DNA from 4 places in the Microbulbifer sp. genome. Region 4 is predicted to be linked to each of the others. Evidence: predicted binding sites of a transcription regulator. Region 4 holds the regulator's gene; each other region holds the start of a gene.
What was found. Region 4 encodes sigma-54, which starts transcription at its own class of promoters, with help from an activator protein. Its sites were predicted from a motif close to TGGCACANNNNTTGCNNT; they were not measured.
Positions count from the first base shown of each region.

Region 1: the regulator sigma-54 is predicted to act here: its motif matches at 2,453-2,470, upstream of ACRC0P_RS14150 (RtcB family protein).
Region 2: the regulator sigma-54 is predicted to act here: its motif matches at 1,350-1,367, upstream of ACRC0P_RS18755 (CmpA/NrtA family ABC transporter substrate-binding protein).
Region 3: the regulator sigma-54 is predicted to act here: its motif matches at 2,836-2,853, upstream of ACRC0P_RS13875 (formate/nitrite transporter family protein).

Region 1 is NZ_JBOFOC010000138.1:38,596-43,893, reverse strand. It holds gene rtcA (RNA 3'-terminal phosphate cyclase) at 31-1,041, opposite strand; gene ACRC0P_RS14150 (RtcB family protein) at 1,156-2,382, opposite strand; gene rtcR (RNA repair transcriptional activator RtcR) at 2,618-4,213, shown strand; partial or broken gene ACRC0P_RS14140 (Rrf2 family transcriptional regulator) at 4,572-4,993, opposite strand; gene ACRC0P_RS14135 (hypothetical protein) at 5,238-5,298, opposite strand, start outside.
Region 2 is NZ_JBOFOC010000199.1:1,935-7,232, reverse strand. It holds gene ACRC0P_RS18760 (OmpP1/FadL family transporter) at 1-742, shown strand, start outside; gene ACRC0P_RS18755 (CmpA/NrtA family ABC transporter substrate-binding protein) at 1,590-2,969, shown strand; gene ACRC0P_RS18750 (ABC transporter permease) at 3,060-4,055, shown strand; gene ACRC0P_RS18745 (ABC transporter ATP-binding protein) at 4,096-4,953, shown strand; gene ACRC0P_RS18740 (alginate export family protein) at 5,038-5,298, shown strand, end outside.
Region 3 is NZ_JBOFOC010000134.1:33,939-39,236, reverse strand. It holds gene ACRC0P_RS13890 (ABC-F family ATPase) at 1-1,475, shown strand, start outside; gene ACRC0P_RS13885 (hypothetical protein) at 1,737-1,904, opposite strand; gene ACRC0P_RS13880 (hypothetical protein) at 1,969-2,193, opposite strand; gene ACRC0P_RS13875 (formate/nitrite transporter family protein) at 3,048-3,890, shown strand; gene ACRC0P_RS13870 (protein kinase domain-containing protein) at 3,896-5,298, shown strand, end outside.
Region 4 is NZ_JBOFOC010000108.1:27,641-32,938, forward strand. It holds gene ACRC0P_RS11510 (KdsC family phosphatase) at 1-146, shown strand, start outside; gene lptC (LPS export ABC transporter periplasmic protein LptC) at 146-712, shown strand; gene lptA (lipopolysaccharide transport periplasmic protein LptA) at 699-1,241, shown strand; gene lptB (LPS export ABC transporter ATP-binding protein) at 1,290-2,015, shown strand; gene ACRC0P_RS11530 (RNA polymerase factor sigma-54) at 2,173-3,618, shown strand; gene hpf (ribosome hibernation-promoting factor, HPF/YfiA family) at 3,853-4,164, shown strand; gene ptsN (PTS IIA-like nitrogen regulatory protein PtsN) at 4,168-4,629, shown strand; gene rapZ (RNase adapter RapZ) at 4,711-5,298, shown strand, end outside.

The DNA of each region.
Region 1 (5,298 bases), on a different contig from region 4:
TAATTCCTATTCAGGAAAGGTTGCGTGGCTCTACACACTGATGGTCCACGCATGGTCACTTTCCTTTTGAACTTTTACCTGGGCACCGGTTAGCTGGCGTATCACTTCGATATTTGTCATCAGGTGCAGGGTGGGTTCCTGTGTCCTGAATATTCCGCCCTTTCCCAGTACCATCGGCAGTAGTATCTGGTCGGCCAGGTGTTCACCGACCGGTACATCGGCCTCCAGGTAGCGGTTCAGCGCCTTGACGGCGCGGCCCGCAACCCGCTCTGAACTGAGCCGCTTTTCACCCACCACTTCGATAACTTCGGTGGTGTGCTCCGACGCAACCCGCAGGGAGACGATGTTTCCCGGACCGGCGGAGTTCACTTCACGCTGGTGCAGGTTCTCCTCGGGCCAGTGGCATTTTTTGCGGATCTGCCGCAGTTCCCGTTCGGCGATATGCCCCGGTATCTGCGAGGAGGTGGCCACGGCTTCGTTTTTCAAAATCGCACCGCGGTCGGTCAGCTCCAGTGCTTCCAGCTCCCGTACGGGCTGGATACGCGCCCTCCATTGGCCGCCGCCCGCCGGGTAGAAGCCAAACCGCTCCAGTTCTGCTTCTGCCCGATATCCCATCTTCTCCATCAGGGGCAGAAAGGACTTTTCGATGAAGTCGAAACTGGGCGCATGGTGGTTATGGGTTCCACCTTCCAGGCAGACTTCGCTAACACCATCGGCCAACAGCAGCGGCAACAGGATCGTCTGGAATACGAGACTGGTGCTGCCGGCGGAGCCTATGGCGAAGCGGTATTCCCCGGATTTTACTTCGCCCGGTTTGAAAACCACCTCAGTCGATCCCAGTTCATCACCGGAAACCTCCGCTGAGCAGGTGGCCTGACTGGCGCGCAGGCAGGCGAGGTGCTGGCGCAGCAGGCCCGGCCTGCTGCGGCCGGCGCGGATATTTTTTATGCGCACCGGCTTCTGCAGGCACATGGACAGCGTGAGTGATGAACGGAAAATCTGTCCGCCGCCTTCTCCCTGTGATCCGTCGATAACCAACATCTTCCTATCCCATTTATCCTGTAACTGCTTAGCCGTCTTTCCGCTTCCGCAGCAGAGGCCCCCTCTCCCTAACCCTCTCCCCCAAGGGGGAGAGGGGACTGTTGGAGTGAGTGGTTACCCTTTTACGCACACCACCTGTTTCAGGGTGTACACAATTTCCACCAGGTCTTTCTGCGCCGCCATCACCTTTTCGATGGGCTTGTAGGCGGACGGCGTTTCATCGATCACGCCGGCGTCTTTTCGGCATTCCACATCGGCCGTCGCTTGCAGGTGCTCCTCCAGCGAGACCATTTTCTTCGCTTTGGTGCGCGACATGACCCGCCCCGCGCCGTGGCTGCAGCTACAGAAGCTCTCCGCGTTGCCAAGCCCGCGGACGATAAAGGAGCGCGCACCCATGCTGCCCGGGATAATGCCCATTTCCCCTTCGCGGGCGCGCACCGCGCCCTTGCGGGTTACCAGCACGTTTGTGCCGAAGTGATTCTCCCGGGACACATAGTTGTGGTGGCAATTGACCGCTTCCGTACGCGCGTCAAAGTCCATTCCCAGTGCGGCTTTCACCGCGTCGATGACGCGGGCCATCATCACTTCGCGGTTGATACGCGCGAAGTTCTGCGCCCACTCCACCGCCTCGACATACTGGTCGAAGTGGTCCGTACCTTCCGGGAGGTAGGCCAGGTCGGAATCCGGCAGGTGTATATGCCAGCGCTCCATATCCCTTTTGGCCATCTCGATGAAATGGGTACCGATGCGGTTGCCCACGCCGCGGGAACCACTGTGCAGCATCAGCCAGACGCTGCCGTGTTCGTCCAGGCACAGCTCGATAAAATGGTTGCCCGTTCCCAGCGTTCCCAGGTGGTTGAGATTGTTGGTGTTCTTCAGCACCGGGTGCTTTTCCTGCAATACATCAAACTGTGCAGCCAGGGGCGCCCATGCGTTCATCACGTCGTCCGGCGCATTGCTCCAGGCGCCCTTGTCCCGGCTTCCCCGGTGTCGCGCCGAGCGCCCGTGGGGCACCGCGCGTTCAATGGCCGAGCGCACGCCCGCCAGGTTGTCCGGCAGTTGCGAAGCCTTGATGCTGGTGCGCACCGCCATCATTCCGCAGCCGATATCCACCCCGACCGCCGCCGGTATCACCGCGCCGAGGGTCGGCACAACACTGCCGATGGTGGCGCCCTTACCCAGGTGGACATCCGGCATCGCCGCCACCCACTGGTGGATAAACGGCAGTCGGGAGATGTTTTTCAGCTGCTCTCTGGCCTCGGGCTCGAAAGGCACCCCGACAGTCCAGGACTTGATGGGTACACCGCCATCCTGCATCACTTCATATGTTTGCTGAGTCATCGCTCTCTCCCTTTCTCAAATGCTTTGCGGTCTTGTTCGCTTGTTTGTTGTCCTGTATCGCGGTGAGAGTATTGCGAGGAGAGTGCCAACTTTTCAGAATGGGCTGAGAAAGTTTTTAACTTATTGATTTATATGTATTTATTTTTAATTTCGGCGGATCAGGCGGCGAGGACCGGCAGAGTTCCGGCCCCTCTTACCTATCTTTTTGAATAGCTAACTAATATATTCGATAACCATGAAAACAGTTGCCATCAGTATTCTCGGAACCACCATGGATCGGCGCGGCAAGGGCGACAAGCGCTGGGACAAGTGGCGGCCGACGGTTTCCATGTGTCAGCACGACGATCTGCTGGTCGACCGGCTGGAGTTGTTGTTCGATAACCATTCCCAGGGCCTGGCCGACCAGGTGACGGAGGATATTGCCCGCGTTTCCCCGGAGACGAAGGTGGTCCACCACCGGGTGAACTTTCCGGACCCGTGGGATTTCGAGACGGTTTACAGCCAACTGCTGGATTTTGCCCGCGGTTATCACTTCAAACCCAACCGGGAAAAGTATCTGGTCCATATCACCACCGGCACGCACGTGGCGCAGATCTGCCTCTATCTGCTCACCGAGGCGGGCTACCTTCCCGGGCAGCTGTTGCAGACGGCTCCGGCCAAACGCGACAGCAACCTGCCCGGGCAGTACCAAATCATTGACCTGGACCTTTCCAGGTACGACCAGATCGCCTCGCGCTTCCAGAAGGAGCACCAGGAAGGCACCGTCTATCTGAAGGGCGGCATAGAGACCAACAATGCCGCTTTCAACCGGATGATTGAGCAGCTGGAAAAGGTTTCCATCCGCTCCAATGCCCCCATCCTGATTACCGGCCCCACCGGCGCAGGCAAGACACAGCTGGCGCAGCGGGTGTACGAGTTGCGCAAACAGCGCGGCAAACTCGAGGGACGGCTGGTGGCGATCAACTGCGCGACCCTCAAGGGTGAAAACACCATGTCCGCGCTGTTCGGCCACAAGAAGGGCGCCTTTACCGGCGCCACCGCCGATCGCGCCGGCCTGTTGAAGGAGGCCCACAAGGGGTTGCTGTTTCTGGATGAGATCGGCGAGCTGGGGCTGGACGAACAGGCGATGCTGTTGCGGGCGATTGAGGACAAACGCTTTATTCCGTTCGGATCCGACAGAGAAACCAGCAGCGATTTCCAGTTGATTGCCGGCACCAATAAGGATCTGGCCCGGAAAGCCAGAGAGGGGACCTTTCGCGCCGATTTATTGGCCCGAATAGATCTGTGGACCTACGAACTGCCGTCCCTCAAGGACAGGATCGAAGACCTGGAGCCCAATATCGATTACGAGATCGAATCCTTCTCCAATAAAGCGGGGCACCTGGTGAGCTTTAACAAAGCCGCGCGGGAAAAATACCTCTCTTTCAGTCGCTCGCCCGAAGCCACCTGGTCCGCGAATTTCCGCGACCTCAACGCCAGTATTACCCGTATGGGGACACTCGCCGACGGTGGGCGAATTACCGTGGAAGTTGTCAATGAAGAGATCAGCCGGTTAAAACGCAAATGGCAGACCGCCGCCGATATTGAACACAGTCCGAAACCCGAAATCGAACGCGTGTTAGGGGCTGGTAGCGGCGAGGAAATGGATTACTACGACCAGTTAAAACTGGCCGCATTGATCGGGATCTGCAAAAACTCTAAGTCGATGGCAGAGGCCGGAAGAAGGCTGTTCAACGTAAGCCGGAAGGCGAAAAAGTCGAACAATGATTCCCACAGGGTCAAGCAGTTGCTCGGTAAGTACGGTATAAAATTCGAAGATCTGACAGTGTAGGGTAGCCCTACTTCGAGAGCCATGATATCGAGAATCCAGCGGGTGGCCGTCCTGGTCCAGTATGCCGTGAGCATACTCGGCGAATCGGTTGCGGCGCTGACCGGTGCCCGACACCAGAGCCTGTCGGCGGTCATGCCGACAATCATTGCATCAATGGATCGCCATTCTGTTATCTCCTCACACGGGTGAAATCCGGGCGTTTCCGCTCAGCGTTGGGTTTCTCCGCTCCCTGGGGGCCGCGGTTGAAACCCGGAGGCGATGTTTAAATTTTCCGTATTGAATCGCGCTGCATTTTGGCTCTCCGACAGTCAATCCATGTGACGGCGCGACGACACAGCTGTCACTGCCGATTACTACATCAAGGGTTTTCTTTCGATGGGCTCCGCTTGTGGACGGAACACTGCCGGTCCCCGCACTTCTTTCGCTGCTGGAAATCCCGACTCAGGACCGCCAGGGTGATGGTGCGGAAACGGTTCAGCAGCAGCGCCTCGGCCTCGGCAAAGGCGTCATTCATAGCCGCATTCACCGCCTGCTCCACCAGGCAGCCGGGCGCCTCGCTACGATGGCCGAGGGCGAGTACACCGGGCGCGCCGAGGGCGAGGTGGATGTCGTAGAGGGTGACGGATTCCAGGTCGCGGGCCAGCCGCCGCCGTGGCCCTTTTCAGATTGCACCAGGCCCTGCTTGCGCAGGCCGCCCAGAATGCGCCGGATCACCATGGGATTGGTGTGCATCATGCCCGCGAGGGCATTGGACGTGACGGGGCCTTCGGCTTCGGCCATATGCAGGAGTACGTGGAGTACGCCGGATAGTCTGCTGTCTCTCTTCATGTAACCTAGAATATTACATGAACTGGGTAGGCGCGATTCCGGGCGGATTGGGGAGATGATTCGGGGAATCGGGAGTCAAACGGGCTGGGCTTGCGCTCTGGTGGGAGGCAGCTGCACCCATCGACATCAATCAGTTTGCATGCCTATAAAGCGGCGCTTAGTGGTCTATTCAACCAGGAACCCCACGGGTAAAACCTCAACTCTTGAACCTGACCGTTGGCAAATGATCGCCCACATAGCCAATATGAACCGTTTGT
Region 2 (5,298 bases), on a different contig from region 4:
GGAAATCCTGAAACTCGAAGGCGACGACTGGGATGTGAGCTGGAGCATCGGCGCCCTGTGGAATATTACCGACCGCACCCGGGTGGGCCTGTCCTACCACGCGGAATTCGACCCCAAATTGGAAGGGGACGTCAGCTCCGATCTGATCCCCCCTCCTCCCCTGGCACCATTTAACGATGTCGACGGCAACCTGACCCTGGATCTGCCGGACTACTGGGAACTGGGCCTCTACCACAAGTTCAACCAGAACTGGGGCCTTGCCTTGGGCGCCACCTATACCGACTGGGACGACTTCCAGCGGCTGGAGGCCTTCCTGCCAGGTCAGGGAGCCGCGTTTAACCCCCTGCCTATCAAGGAGGAGAATTTCGAGAGCGGCTGGCGCTTCAGTATCGGGGGTGAATATTACCCCTGCGAGGAGGTCACCTGGCGCATCGGCTACGCCTACGACGAGGGCGCCGCAAGGGATGGTCTCAATCCGACAGATGCGACCGCCAACGCACTCGGGCTGCCGATCACTTGGCGCACCCTGTCCATTCCGGATACCGACCGCCACTGGGTGACTTTCGGCGGTACCTACGAGTTCGACCAGCACCTGAGCATCGACGGCGGCCTCGCCTATCTCTGGGGCGACGATGAGAGGATTCAGGAGTTCACCGAAGCGCCTGTACCCACTTATTACAACGGCAAGACCACCAATATCGCGGCCTGGCTCGCCGGTGTTTCCCTGAACTACCGCTTCTGACCACCCGGCCGACCCCTGCCAGTACAAGGGGCCGGACAGCAAAGTCCGGCCCGATGGCACTAAGTTAAGCGGAAGCCCCCTGTAGGAGCCTGCTTGCAGGCGAATAGAGGTCGCGGCAAGGCACCGGGAATGTTCGCCTGCAAGCAGGCTCCTACAGCGCAATCCTCAGGGGCAGGAGCAGTTCGGGGCTTAACTTAGTGCCATTCAAGTCCGGCCCTTTTCTCGCCGATAGTCTGTATATCCAGGCACATTAATGCCGGCACCGACAGCCGAAACTGCACCACAATGGCGCCCGGGCTCCGGGAACGGAGCTGCACGCCCGCACCAAAAAATCCCCCCCTCACCCACCCTTGCACTAAAAAGACCTCCCGGTTACAGGTCCAATTGCCCCGTGCAGCCCCCCGCCCGCCTCGGCATCTCACTGACTCAAGACGATTGAAATGGCAGGCTTCCGCCGCAGGCCCGCCCGCTCCACCGCCGCCCGAGCGAAAGAAAAAAACTCAATAAATACAGATACTTAACTGATAAAAACGGGCGGTTTCACCCAGTTCTCCCCAGCATTAGCCGGTTTCCGGCAAGCCTCGCCCCCAAGCCACCGGAGAAAAATTGGCACGCTCTATGCAACACAGCTATTGCGAGGCGCACCGGCGGGCCGGCACGAAAATCGATAGCCGGTCGTCGCGGAATTTAAACGGTGCTTACCGAAGAAAAAATTCAGACTCAACCGACCCGCTCGGTTGATTATGAGCAGAGGCGCTCATTGACTCGCTGCCCGATGGCAGCCGGTCGATGAGCGCTTTTTTATGCCCGCAATTTTCAACTGATCATCAACTGGGGGACTCTTGATATGAAGTGGACACAACTTTTCAGGCGAGCCGCAATAACCCTGGGGCTGGCAAGTACCCTCGGGCTGGCAGCGCCGGCGACATCCGCGGAACTCGGCTATCCGGAAAAAGAAGAGCTGACCTTTGGCTTTATCAAACTGACCGATATGGCACCCATTGCGGTCGCCTATGAGAAAGGCTTTTTTGAAGACGAGGGCCTCTACGTCACCATCGAGGCACAGGCCAACTGGAAGGTACTGCTCGACGGCGTGATCGACGGCCGCCTGGACGGCGCCCATATGCTTGCCGGACAACCTATCGCCGCCACCATGGGATTCGGCACCAAGGCCGAGATCATCACGCCCTTTTCCATGGACCTGAACGGCAACGCCATCACCGTTTCCAATGAAGTATGGAAACAGATGAAGCCGAACATCCCCAAAATGGACAACGGCCTGCCGGTACACCCGATCAAGGCGGATGCGCTGAAACCGGTAGTGGAAAAATACAAGGCGGCGGGCAAGCCGTTCAATATGGGCATGGTTTTTCCGGTATCCACCCACAACTACGAGCTGCGCTACTGGCTGGCCGCAGGCGGTATCCACCCGGGCTACTATGCGCCGCACAAAGGTGATATTTCCGGGCAGATAAACGCGGACGCCCTGCTCTCGGTAACGCCGCCACCACAGATGCCCGCCACCCTGGAAGCCGGCACTATCTACGGCTATTGCGTGGGCGAGCCCTGGAATCAGCAGGCGGTATTCAAGGGAATCGGCGTGCCGGTGGTAACCGACTACGAGATCTGGAAGGACAATCCGGAAAAAGTTTTCGGCATCACCAAAACCTTTGCGGAGAAATACCCAAACACCGCCATCCGCATCACTCGCGCGCTGATCCGCGCCGCCATGTGGCTGGACGAAAACAACAACGCCAACCGCCCGGAAGCGGTAAAAATTCTCTCCCAGTCCAATTATGTCGGTGCCGACTATGAAGTTATCGCCAACAGCATGACCGGTACTTTCGAGTACGAGAAGGGCGACAAGCGCGAAGTGCCGGATTTCAATGTTTTCTTCCGCTACCACGCCACCTACCCCTACTACTCCGACGCCATCTGGTACCTGACGCAAATGCGTCGCTGGGGTCAGATATCGGAAGACAAGAGTGACGACTGGTACAAGGAGATGGCGGCGAAGGTCTATCGCCCGGATATATACCAGGCCGCGGCGGAATCCCTGATCGAGGACAAGCTGGCCTCCGCGGATCAGTTCCCGGACTTCTCCAGCGAAGACGGATACCGCGAACCGCAGACCCACTTCATCGACGGCATCGTCTACAACGGCCACAAACCCAATGAATATATCGGGAAGTTTCCTATCGGTCTAAAAGCCGGAGAAAAGCTCTAGGCCGGAAATCAATCCCGCAGGGTGCGCCACGCGCACCCTGCGAACCCAATTTAAGCCGAAACACCATAAGTCGACGCAAGGCAGAGGACCATGACATCAAGCAGCCTATCCATCAGTAAACCGGCCGGCTGGAAGTTTTCACTGTTAGACAACAATCTGTTCAACAGCGCCATCCGATACGTGGCCATTCCCCTGACCGGTGTTCTGGTGTTTCTGCTGCTGTGGTCCGCGACCGCACAGAATATCGACACCTCCCTGGGAAAATTTCCCGGACCGGCCGCTGTATGGGAACAGTTTGGCGCGCTCTATCAGGAGCATGAGCGCTCGCGGGAAAAGGCAGCCGCCTTTTATGAACGCCAGAAAGTCCGTAACGCAGAGCGGCTCGCGGAAGATCCCAGCTATCAGCCGAAGATTCGCGACTACACCGGCAAAGAGACTTTCATCGACCAGATTTTTACCAGTCTGATCACGGTGATGAGCGGATTCCTGCTCGCCGTGGCCATTGCCATTCCTCTGGGAATTGCCACCGGCCTGAGCCGCACCCTGAGCAGCGCAATCAATCCGATTATCCAGGTATTCAAGCCGGTTTCGCCGCTGGCCTGGCTGCCGCTGGTGACCATGGTGGTCAGCGCCCTGTACACCTCAACGGACCCGCTGGTGGCCAAGTCGTTTCTCAACTCCATGATCACAGTCACCCTCTGCTGCCTCTGGCCGATGGTTATCAACACCTCCGTCGGGGTGGCCGGCATCGAAAGCGACCTGGTGAATGTCAGCAAGGTGCTGCGCCTTTCCCCGCTGAAACACGTGAAGAAAATTGTACTGCCCGCCTCAGTGCCGATGATTTTTACCGGTATGCGTCTCTCCCTGGGCGTGGCCTGGATGGTACTGATTGCCGCGGAGATGTTGGCTCAGAACCCAGGCCTGGGGAAATTCGTGTGGGATGAATTCCAGAACGGCAGCTCCGATTCCCTGGCCCGCATCATGGCCGCGGTGATCGTCATTGGAGTGATCGGCTTTCTGTTGGATCGCGCCATGCTGCAACTGCAGAAACTGGCTTCCTGGGATAAGGACAGCACTACACACTAGCTCCAATCAAACTCGATCCTATAAAACTCTGGAGAAGAATATGGGCGTATTACTGGATATCAGTCATGTGGATATGGAGTTCCCGACCCCCAAAGGGCCCTTTACGGCATTGCGCGACGTCGATCTGCAGGTCCAGAAAGGGGAATTCGTCTCGCTGATCGGTCACTCGGGATGTGGCAAGTCCACCGTGCTGAACGTGGTCGCGGGCCTGTACCGCGCCACTCGCGGCGGCGTGATCCTCAATGGCAAGGAGATCACCGAACCGGGGCCGGAACGCGCCGTGGTATTCCAGAACCACTCGCTACTGCCCTGGCTCAGCGCCTATGAAAATGTGGAGCTCGCGGTAAGGCAGGTATTTGGCAGATCTAAATCCGGGGCGGAAATACGCGAATGGATCGAGCACAACCTGCAGCTGGTGCATATGGAGCACGCGATGCACAAACGCCCGTCGGAAATTTCCGGCGGCATGAAGCAGCGGGTGGGTATTGCCCGGGCCCTGTCGATGCAGCCCAAGGTTTTACTGATGGATGAGCCTTTCGGCGCGCTGGATGCGCTCACCCGCGCGCATATGCAGGACTCGCTGATGGAGATCCAGGCGGAACTGAACAACACCGTAATCATGATCACCCACGATGTGGACGAGGCGGTTCTGCTTTCCGATCGCATTGTGATGATGACCAATGGCCCCGCGGCAACCATCGGGGAAATTCTCGACATTCACCTGGAGCGGCCGCGCAGCCGCCTGGATCTCGCCGACGATCCACACTACAACGGATACCGGGCCAGGGTGCTCAAGTTCCTGCATGAGCGTCACAGCAAACGCGACCCGTCATCGAAAAAACCCGCTGCTGATGAAAAAGCGAAATTCGAAACCAAATCTGTAGAGCACGCAGCCTGAGTGATTCAATAAAAATATTAAACAGGCATACACAAAATGGCTGAAAAAGCTTAATGACCAACCATCCTTTTTTGGGAACTAAACATGAAACGACTGACTCTTCCATCACAACAGCACATTCTGGCTCTGGTAATTACCATTGTCGGCGCCCCGGCGCTTGCCGACGATACCGTTGAAGCCGCAGAACCTTCCGCGGCATCATTCAGCGAAGCACTGGGACAGGGAGACGCCACTCTTGGCTTCCGCGCGCGAACCGAGCAGGTGGATGCCGACGGCGCCGACAAGGTGGACCTGACCAGCCTGAAGACCCGCCTCACCTACCAGTCCGCCATCTACCGGGGTTTC
Region 3 (5,298 bases), on a different contig from region 4:
AGATCCTCAGCGGTGCTTTAGCCCCCTCGGCCGGCAATGTCTCGATTGCGCCGGGGTGTACTGTGGGTACATTGAGCCAGGATCAGTTCGCTTTCGAGGAGTACAGTGTTGTCGATGCGGTGATCATGGGAGATACAGCCCTGTGGGCCGTAAAGCAGGAGCGTGACCGCATATACTCGCTTCCCGAAATGAGTGAAGACGACGGGATGCGCGTCGCTGAGTTGGAAGTCCAGTTTGCGGAGATGGACGGCTATAGCGCAGAGAGCCGTGCGGGCGAGATTCTGTTGGAAGCCGGAATAGACGAAGCGCTGCATTTTGGCTTGATGAAGCAGGTTGCGCCCGGTTGGAAGCTGCGAGTATTGCTGGCACAGGCGCTGTTTGCCGATCCCGATATCCTGCTGCTGGACGAGCCGACCAACAACCTGGATATTCACACCATCCACTGGCTGGCGGAAATCCTGAACCAGCGCAAAAGCACCATGATCATCATTTCCCATGATCGCCACTTCCTCAACTCCGTTTGCACGCACATGGCGGATATCGATTATGGTGAGTTGCGTATCTTCCCCGGCAACTATGAAGACTTTGTCGCGGCTTCGACGCTGATTCAGGATCAGTTGCACGCGGAGAACGCCAAGAAGAGTGCGGAGCTGGAAGAGCTGCAGAGTTTTGTTAACCGTTTCTCCGCGAATGCGTCCAAGGCCAAACAGGCAAGTTCCCGTGCCAAGAAGATGGAAAAGATCAAACTGGACGAAGTAAAGCCGTCCAGCCGGGTATCTCCGTACATTACCTTTAAACAGTGCAAGAAGTTACACCGGCAGGCGCTGGTTCTGGAGGGCGTATCCCACGGCTTTGAGGACGAGCCCCTGTTTAACGGCGGAGAGATGATTCTGGAAGCCGGTGCGCGACTGGCGGTAATCGGTGAAAACGGTGTCGGCAAAACCACTTTCCTGCGCTGCCTGGTCAACGAGATCCAGGCCAATAGCGGTGAAATCAACTGGTCTGAGAATGCGGCCGTGGGTTACTGCCCGCAGGACAGCAGTGCGGATTTTGACTGTGATCTCACCATATTCGAGTGGATGTCGCAGTGGCGCACCCCCAAGCACGATGACCTGGCGGTGCGGGGCATTCTGGGCCGGCTGCTGTTTACCGCGGATGATGCCAACAAGAAGGCAAAGGTTTGTTCCGGTGGTGAGAAAAACCGCCTGCTGTTCGGCAAGTTGATGATGATGGACACCAATGTGTTGATCATGGATGAACCCACCAACCATTTGGATATGGAAGCGATTGAAGCGCTGAACAATGCCCTGGCAAAATACGAAGGCACATTGATTTTCGTGAGTCACGACCGCCAGTTTGTGTCGTCATTGGCGACCAGGGTTGTTGAAATCAAGGATCAGGCGCTGATCGATTTTCAGGGAACCTACGACGAATATCTGGCGAGCCAGTCGCAGCCTGGTTTACAGGTTGCCTGATGGCGCGGTGAATGATTGCGCGTTGAATGATTGAGAGTAGAAACCAACAAGTGGATTCTGTCCCACGTTATCGCTCTCCTGCCCATGCACCTCCGTCAGATAATTCCAGAATGCCTTCACAATCCGTGAAGGCTTCGGGGATACCCGCTCTGTATCGCGACAAAATCCCATTGGTACTGATATTTCTGCGGGTAGCTCAAGAAGTAGAAACGCAAAACCCCGCATATGGCGGGGTTTCAGAGAGCTTTAGGTTACTGCCGATTAGCGGTCGAGTGTATCAAGTAGTGTTTCTAATCGGGTCTCTACGCGGATAACACGGCTGCTGACTTGCACTACTTCTTTTGCAAGATCTTCTATGTCTTCCTCCAGCCCTTTTACATCGTCCACCAGAGTTATTACTTTAGCGATGTACATGGCCCAATCTGGCATCAGGCAAGGCTCCTTGTTGTCCTGTGTTAGCTGCTGATATGACTAGTTTCATGCTCAGTGAGGGTCAATGGTTCTCTTTGGTCCTTACTGCACGGATAGCGTTGCGGACGGTGAAACGGGCACGCCGAACTGAGTTTGACGCGTCTTCGACGCGCGCAATCATAGCCTTCACTAACTCAAACTCGTCCAGATGTTGATACTCGTTTGGTAAGGCACTGCGTAGTTCATCAAGCTGCGCCTCGGTCAGCAACCCTTCTACCTTTGTCCGAGCTTTCAGTTCAGCCTCCATAGGGGGCCTCCTTTGCTCATAATTAATGATAAACGGCGCCATGAGTATAGTGACGAGATCTCCCACTATCTACTCTCCGGTTGGATGGCCCGCCATTTTCCCATTTACATCGTCGGCGCAGCCAGAGGTGAAATGAACTACTGTCTCGCCTCCGCACTCCGATCCCGAATCGCCTTGAATTCCGATCCCTCCTTCCACTCCGGCCAGCGGGTCGAGCGGCCCAGATCCTGCACGGCGCCGGTGAGGTCCCAGTTCGGTCCCAGACGTCGCAGGTTTTGTGATAGCAGTTGTTCACAACGTCGCGTGAAACACTCCAGAGCCGCTGTAGGGTGCGCCGTGCGCACCGAACATGGCCGGAGACCGCGGCGATGTCGGCTGGTGCGCACGGCGCACCCTACGTGCTGATGTGATCGGCATGTGCCCTTGGCAGGGCCGATCGCGGCCAACGGCCGCTCCTACAAAAGGGGGCGGCCCGGCATACGGCGTTATGAAACCGCTATCAGTCATTTTACATGCCGGGTGATGGGCACCACATACATGCGCCTGTGAAAGCATTAAGTGTCAATGCACCACAGTGGTGCACCTCGACCCCGGGCCGGCGAATGGTAGAACCTGCAAATACGGCGCGCCGTTGTCGCGGGATGGCACAGAACTTGCCCCAATATTTGTGGGCATCGCACTTGTACTAGCGCTGTCCAGCACAAAAATCAGTTTCCATGGACAACGGCGTCCTCCATCCCTGCTGCACAGCCAGCGGGGCGGGAGACGCCGTTTTTTGTGCGCCGGGAAAAATACCCGGCCACTGGCGGTATCCATTGGAAACTTCCAGCTATTCGGAATTTGGGGGCAACACTATGGCTTACCTATTACCATCGGAATTCGCGACCAAAATGGTCGACGCCGGTGAAGCAAAAATCTTTATGTCCACGCGGGATACCCTGATCAGGGCTTATATGGCGGGGGCTATCCTGGCGCTGGCTGCGGTGTTCGCGGTCACCATCACCGTGACCACCGGCAGCCCGCTGCTGGGCGCGGTACTGTTTCCGGTCGGCTTCTGCATGCTGTACCTGATGGGCTTCGATCTGCTTACCGGTGTGTTCGTGCTGGTGCCGCTGGCCTGGCTGGACCGGCGGCCCGGGGTCACCATCAAGGGTATTCTCAGGAACTGGGGCCTGGTTTTCCTGGGCAACTTTGCCGGGGCGCTGACTGTGGCGTTGATGATGGCCTTCGTGTTCACCTACGGTTTCTCGGTGGAGCCCGGTGTCGTTGGGCAGAAGATCGCCGGTATCGGCGAGTCGCGTACCCTGGGTTACGCGGAGTACGGTGCCGCCGGTTGGTTCACCATTTTTATTCGCGGCATGCTGTGTAACTGGATGGTGTCCATGGGCGTTGTGGGCGCGATGATATCCACCAACGTGAGCGGCAAGGTGCTGGCCATGTGGATGCCGATCATGCTGTTCTTCTTCATGACCTTCGAGCACTCGGTGGTGAACATGTTCCTGTTCCCCTCGGCCATGCTGATGGGCGGCGGTTTCTCGGTAATGGATTATTTCCTCTGGAACGAGATCCCCACCGCGCTCGGCAACCTGGTGGGCGGCCTCGCCTTTACCGGCCTGACCCTGTACAGCACCCATGTGCGCACCGCGCCCAAGCGCAACCTGGGCGGCGACAGCGCGAAGCCGGCGCTGGCCAGCTGATCGAAATGAACGCAGCACAACCCCGGCCGGCAACCGCCGCCGGGGCAAACGTCCGCGAGTCCACTGGCCAGCTCAGGGTTTCCATCGGCCAGTGCACCAGCGAGGGGCGCAAGCCCCTCAACCAGGACTTTCACGGCGCCGTGGTGCCCGGGCAGCCGCAGCTTTCGCTGAAGGGTGTGGCCCTGGCCATGGCCGACGGCATCAGCAGCAGCGACGTCAGCCACGTCGCCAGCGAGACCGCGGTCAAGAGCTTCCTCGAGGACTACTACAGCACCTCCGAGGCCTGGTCGGTGCGCACCGCCGCCACCCGGGTGATCGCGGCCACCAATGCCTGGCTCGATGCGCAGACCCGGCGGAGCCACTACCGCTTCGAGCGGGACAAAGGCTATGTCTGCACTTTCAGTGCGCTGGTATTGCGTGGCGATACGGCGCACCTGTTCCACCTGGGCGATACCCGCGTCTACCGCCTGCAGGGCGAGACGCTGGAACAGCTGACCAACGATCATCGCCTTTGGGTCTCCGCCGAGGAGAGCTATCTCAGCCGGGCGCTGGGCGTTGACGCCCATATGAAACCGGACTACCAAAATTTTCCGCTGCGCGAGGGGCAGCTCTTTATCCTCGCCACCGACGGCGTGTACGAACATGTGCGCGCGGAATTCATCATTGAACAATTGCACGAGTCCGCCGGCGACCTGGATACGGCGGCCCGGACTATCGTCGATGCGGCCATTGCCAACGGCAGCGGCGACAACCTGTCGATCCAGATTGTGCGCGTGGAGGAATTACCAGGCCGGGAGACGCTGGCACTGCTGCAGCAGGCAGACGCGCTGCCGCTGCCGCCGCCACTGCGCCCCGGCGACGAGCTGGACGGCTACCGCATACTGCGCGGGATTCACGCCTCCAGCCGCAGCCATGCCTACCTGGCCGAGGACACACAGACAAATACCCGCGTGTTGCTCAAAACCCCTTCCATCGACAGGAGCGGCGATCCGGCCTACCTGGAACGTTTCCTGATGGAGGAGTGGATAGCCCGGCGGGTCAGCAGCGTGCACCTGCTCAGGGCGGCGCCCGCGGACAGGGAGCGCCGTTATCTCTACACCGCCACCGAATACATCGAGGGCCAGACTCTCGCCCAGTGGCTGCGCGACAACCCAAAGCCGGACCTGGAAAGCGTGCGCGGCATCGTCGAGCAGATCGCCCGCGGCCTGCAGGCCATGCACCGCATGGAAATGCTGCACCAGGACCTGAAGCCCGACAATATAATGATCGACCGCGGCGGCACGGCGAAAATCATCGACTACGGTGCCACGCGGATCGACGGCCTGGGTGAACTGGCCGGTGCCAGCGGGGGCGACCAGTTGCAGGGCACCGCCCTCTACGCCGCGCCCGAATATTTTATCGGCGAGAC
Region 4 (5,298 bases):
CGCCGGCGGTGCGCGAGCGCGCCCTGTGGGTCACCGGGAAGCGCGGCGGCGAGGGGGCCGTGCGCGAAGTCTGCGATCGCATCATGCAGGTGCAGGGTACATTTGAAGCCGCATTGGCCCCCTACCTCGGAGACGGAGAAAACTGATGCGCACCTGGCTGCCGCTGGTTATCGTCGTCGCGCTCATCAGCCTGGGGCTCTGGTTTGCCGAGAGCCCGCCGGAAGAACTGCTCGGCAAACATCCCACTCCGCAGCAGCACACCCAGGCCGCAGACCTGGTGATTCGCGATGCGCGCACCCGGCACTTCAATCAGGAGGGCACCCTCGCCTACCGGGTGGACGCAGAGCGCATCACCTACTTCCAGTTCGCCCGCCGCGATCGCGCCGATCTCACCGAACCGCGTATACTCTTCTACCAGGACAAACAGCCCACATGGCATACCGAATCGAAAACCGGAGTGGCCCACAACAACGGCCAGCGGGTGGTACTGCACGGCGATGTAAAAATCGATGAATTGCCGGGGCCCGGCGGTGTCCAATTGCGTACCCAGAGCATCACCATCGAGCCCCGCAAGGAATACGCCGAAACGGACAAAGTTGTTACCATTACCTCCGGTCCCAGCCGCACCCAGGGCAAAGGCCTGCGCGCCTACCTGAATGAAGACCGGGTGGAGATCCTCTCCGAGGTAGAAAGCATCTATGAAACCAAATAAGTTCCTGCGGCCGCTCGCCGCCATCTCCGCACTGATCCTGATCGCGCAGGCCATCGCCCTGCCCGGCGATCGCGACCAGCCGATCAAAGTGGACGCAAAACACTTCGAAGGCGACCGCAGCAAAAACCTGTTTGTATACAGCGGCAACGTTGTGATAACCCAAGGCTCACTGCAGATTCGCGCCGACCGGGTGGAAGTCCACGGCAACGCCGAGGGGGAAATCAACCGCGTGATCGCCACCGGCAAACCAGCCCACTTCCAGCAACAGGTCCAGCAGAGCCAGAACCCGGTCAAGGCCCGCGCCGCACGCATCGAGTACACCGTCAACTCCGACGAACTTCACCTCACCGGCGACGCCTACGTGGACCGCGACGGCAACACCCTCACCGCCGAGCGCATCGATTACGACCTGGCCAGCGAGCAGATGCAGGCCCAGGGCCAGTCCGGCGAAGGGCGGGTGGAAATGATCTGGAAACCGGAAAAGAAAAAGACTGAACAGCAGCCCGCAACCGGCGACGAACACCAATAGCCAGCAGCCTGTCGGACCCAGGGCTGCCAGATCAACCGGAATTGAAATATGCCAACGCTGAAAGCGTTACATCTCGCCAAGCAATACAAGAAACGCAAAGTTGTCCAGGACGTCTCCGTCAGCGTCAGCAGCGGCCAGGTGGTCGGCCTGCTCGGCCCCAACGGCGCCGGCAAAACCACCTGTTTCTATATGATTGCCGGCCTGGTGCAGGCGGATGCCGGCCAGGTACTGATCGACGACGAGGACATCACCGGCCTGTCCATGCACGGCCGGGCGCGCAAGGGCATCGGCTACCTGCCCCAGGAAGCCTCGGTATTCCGCCGCCTCACAGTGCGCGACAACATCCTCGCCATCCTGGAGACCCGCAAGGACCTGTCCCGCGCCGAGCGCCTGCAACAGACCCGGGAATTACTGAAGGAATTCAACATCACTCACATCGAGGGCAACCTGGGCATGGCGCTGTCCGGCGGCGAGCGCCGCCGGGTGGAGATAGCCCGCGCCCTGGCCACAGATCCGGATTTTGTACTGCTGGACGAGCCTTTCGCCGGCGTGGATCCGATTTCGGTCAACGATATCAAGCAGATCATCCGCCACCTGCGGAACAGGGGCATCGGCGTACTGATCACCGATCACAATGTGCGCGAGACCCTGGATATCTGCGAGACCGCCTATATCGTCAGCGAGGGACACATCATCGCCGCCGGCACCCCGGCGGAAGTACTCGCCAACCAGCAGGTGCGGGAGGTCTACCTGGGGCATGAGTTCACCATCTAGTGTCCGAATTCGGGGTTCGCCCCTGCCACCCCACCACTCGTCGCCTGACCCAAAAAGCCGGCACAGTTTTTGCTTGCAAGCCGCCCCGCAGAGGGTTAGTCTGCAACATCCTGAATTTTCAGATGATTCATCCGCCGGATGCCTTGCAGTTTCTTCTATGAAGCAGTCCCTTCAAATAAAACTCGGCACTCAGCTGACCATGACGCCCCAGCTGCAGCAGGCTATCCGCCTGCTACAGCTCTCCACCCTGGACCTGCAACAGGAAATCCAGTCGGCGCTGGACAGCAACCCGCTGCTGGAAACCGAGGGCGAGGAGCCCGCAGAGACAGCCAGGGAACAGAACACTCAGGAGCAACAGGCCGACAGCGGCGCCGCCAACGGAACCGAACAGGCTGCCGAAAGCGACTGGAGCCACGACATCCCCGACGACCTGCCGGTGGATACCCGCTGGGACGACATCTACAGCGGCGGCAGCTACAGCGGCGGCGAGGGCGACGACCCGGCCCTGGAACAGCGCAATTCGGTGCCGGACAGTCTGCACAGCCATCTGTTGTGGCAACTCAATCTCACCCCCCTGTCCGAACAGGACAAACTGATCGGTGAGACCCTGATCGATGCCATCGCCCCAAACGGCTTTCTCGAATCCCTCCCGGCGGAACTGGCCCCGGCCCTGAACGCAGAGGAAGACGAAGTCGTCGCGATACTCAAGATCATCCAGCAGTTCGAACCCGCCGGCTGCGGCGCCCGCGACCTGCGCGAATGCCTGTTGTTGCAGCTGCAGCAGCTGCCCGCGAACACCCCCTGGCTGGAGCAGGCACAGATCGTCGTAGGCAGCCACCTGGACCTGCTGGGCAAGCGCGATTTCCGCCAGCTGAGTCGCCGCACACGCCTGAGCGAGGCGCAACTGGGCGAGGTGGTGCGCCTGATCCAGACCCTGAATCCCCACCCCGGGGAGGCTTTCGGCGGCGACGAGACCCAGTATGTGGTGCCGGATATCATCGTCAGCCGCAAACAGCAGCGCTGGCTGGTGGAGCTGAACCCGGAGACCACCCCGAAACTGCGCATCAACGGCGACTACGCGGCACTGATCAAGCGCGCCGACAACTCCACTGACAACAACTTCCTGCGCGACCACCTGCAGGAGGCGCGCTGGTTCCTGAAGAGCCTGCAAAGCCGCAACGAGACACTGCTCAAAGTGGCCTCGAGTATCGTGGACAAGCAGCAGGACTTTTTCGAGCGGGGCCCGGAAGCGATGAAACCCATGGTGCTGGCGGATATCGCCGAGACCATCGGCATGCACGAATCCACCATCTCCCGGGTCACCACCCAGAAATACATGCTCACCCCCCGCGGCGTGTTCGAACTCAAGTACTTCTTCTCCAGCCACGTGAGCACCGACTCCGGTGAAGACGCCTCCTCCACCGCCATCCGCGCCATGATCCGCAAGCTGATCGACTCCGAGGAAGCCCGCAAGCCCCTATCCGACAACAAGATCACCCAGGAACTGGACCGCCAGGGCATCAAGGTGGCCCGGCGCACCGTGGCCAAATACCGGGAATCCATGGGCATCCCCTCCTCCAGCGAGCGCAAGCGCCTGGTCTGATGAGAGACCGCTCACAATCTCCCGACAAGATTTACAGACCAGCGGGACACTTTTAGTCACAGATTTTGACCGATATCGATATGCCGGTCAGTTTTTACAGGCGTCCAACTCCACCCAGCCCGCGACCAACGCCCGAACTTTGAGTGTATCCTTCCATTCTGGCTAACTTCCTAGTAGGGTTGCGGCCCAGACGAGGAGCGGCCGGCTAGCGACGCACTCGATGAGGAGAAGTCCATGCAGATCAACATCAGTGGCCACCACGTGGAATTGACCGACCCCATCCGCGATTACTGCCATAGCAAACTGGAAAAACTCTCCCGGCACTACGACAACATTACCAATGCCCAGGTAATCCTATCGGTTGAAAAACTGACCCAGAAGGCCGAGGCCAGGGTACAGAGGGCCGAGGCCAGGGTGCACATGAATGGACACGACCTCTGTGCCACCTCCGAAGACAAGGACCTGTACGCGGCCATCGACGCCCTCTCCGACAAGCTGGACCGCCAGCTCAAGAAACACAAAGAGAAGTTACAGAACCACCGATAAGCTATGACATTGGAATCCCTACTCTCTCCCCGCCTGAGTCTTTGTCACCTGGCGGGGAGCAGCAAAAAAAAATTGCTGTTAAATATTGCCCAGGCCATCGCCGAAGAATATCCACAACTGGATGCCGACACTATTTTCAACCAGCTTCTCGCCCGCGAGCGCCTCGGCTCCACCGGTATCGGCGAGGGGGTAGCCATCCCCCACTGCCGCCTGCCCGGCTGTGAGCGCCCCATCGGCGTACTCTGCACCACCGAGCCGGCGATCGACTTCGACGCCGCCGACCGCCAGCCCGTGGACCTGCTGTTCGCGCTGCTGGTGCCAGAGGATGCAGAGCAGGAACACCTGGAAACTCTGGCGGAAGTCGCCGCCCTGTTCTCCGACAGCCGGGTACGGGAAAAACTGCGCCAGGCCCAGACCAACGATGAACTCTACGCCCTGGCCATCGACAGCGCCGCGGCGGCCTGAATCAGCGACCAATTAACAATGAACGCCTGGCATTGAGCATCAGATACAATCACAGATCATTGATAATTGGTAATCGAAAAAATGCGCTTAGTGATTATCAGCGGCCGTTCCGGCTCCGGTAAAAGCTCCGCCCTGCAACTGCTGGAAGACGTCGGCTTCAACTGCATCGACAACCTTCCAGCCAGCCTGCTGCCAGAACTGGTGCGGCGGGTGCGCGAACAGCCGCCGGTGGACAACCCCAGGCTGGCACTGGGCATCGATGCGCGCAACCTGTGGCAGGACGTGCAGCAGGCACCGCGGGTCATCGAGGAATTGCGCGAAAGCGGCGTGCAGTGCGATGTCATCTACATGGACGCCCGCTCACCGGTGCTGGTGCAACGCTTCAGCGAAACCCGGCGCAAACACCCCCTCAGCGACAACCGCACCCACCTGCTGGAAGCCCTCAATCGGGAAAAGGAACTGCTCGCCCCGCTGGCGGCCATAGCGGACCTGGTAATCGACACCAGCAGCCTCAGCCTGCACCAGCTGCGCGACCTGGTGAAAACCCGGGTGGTGGGCGAGGAGTCGCCGGGCATGGCGATCCTGTTCCAGTCCTTCGGCTACAAGCACGGCGTACCGGTGGACGCCGATCTGGTGTTCGACCTGCGCTGCCTGCCAAACCCCTATTGG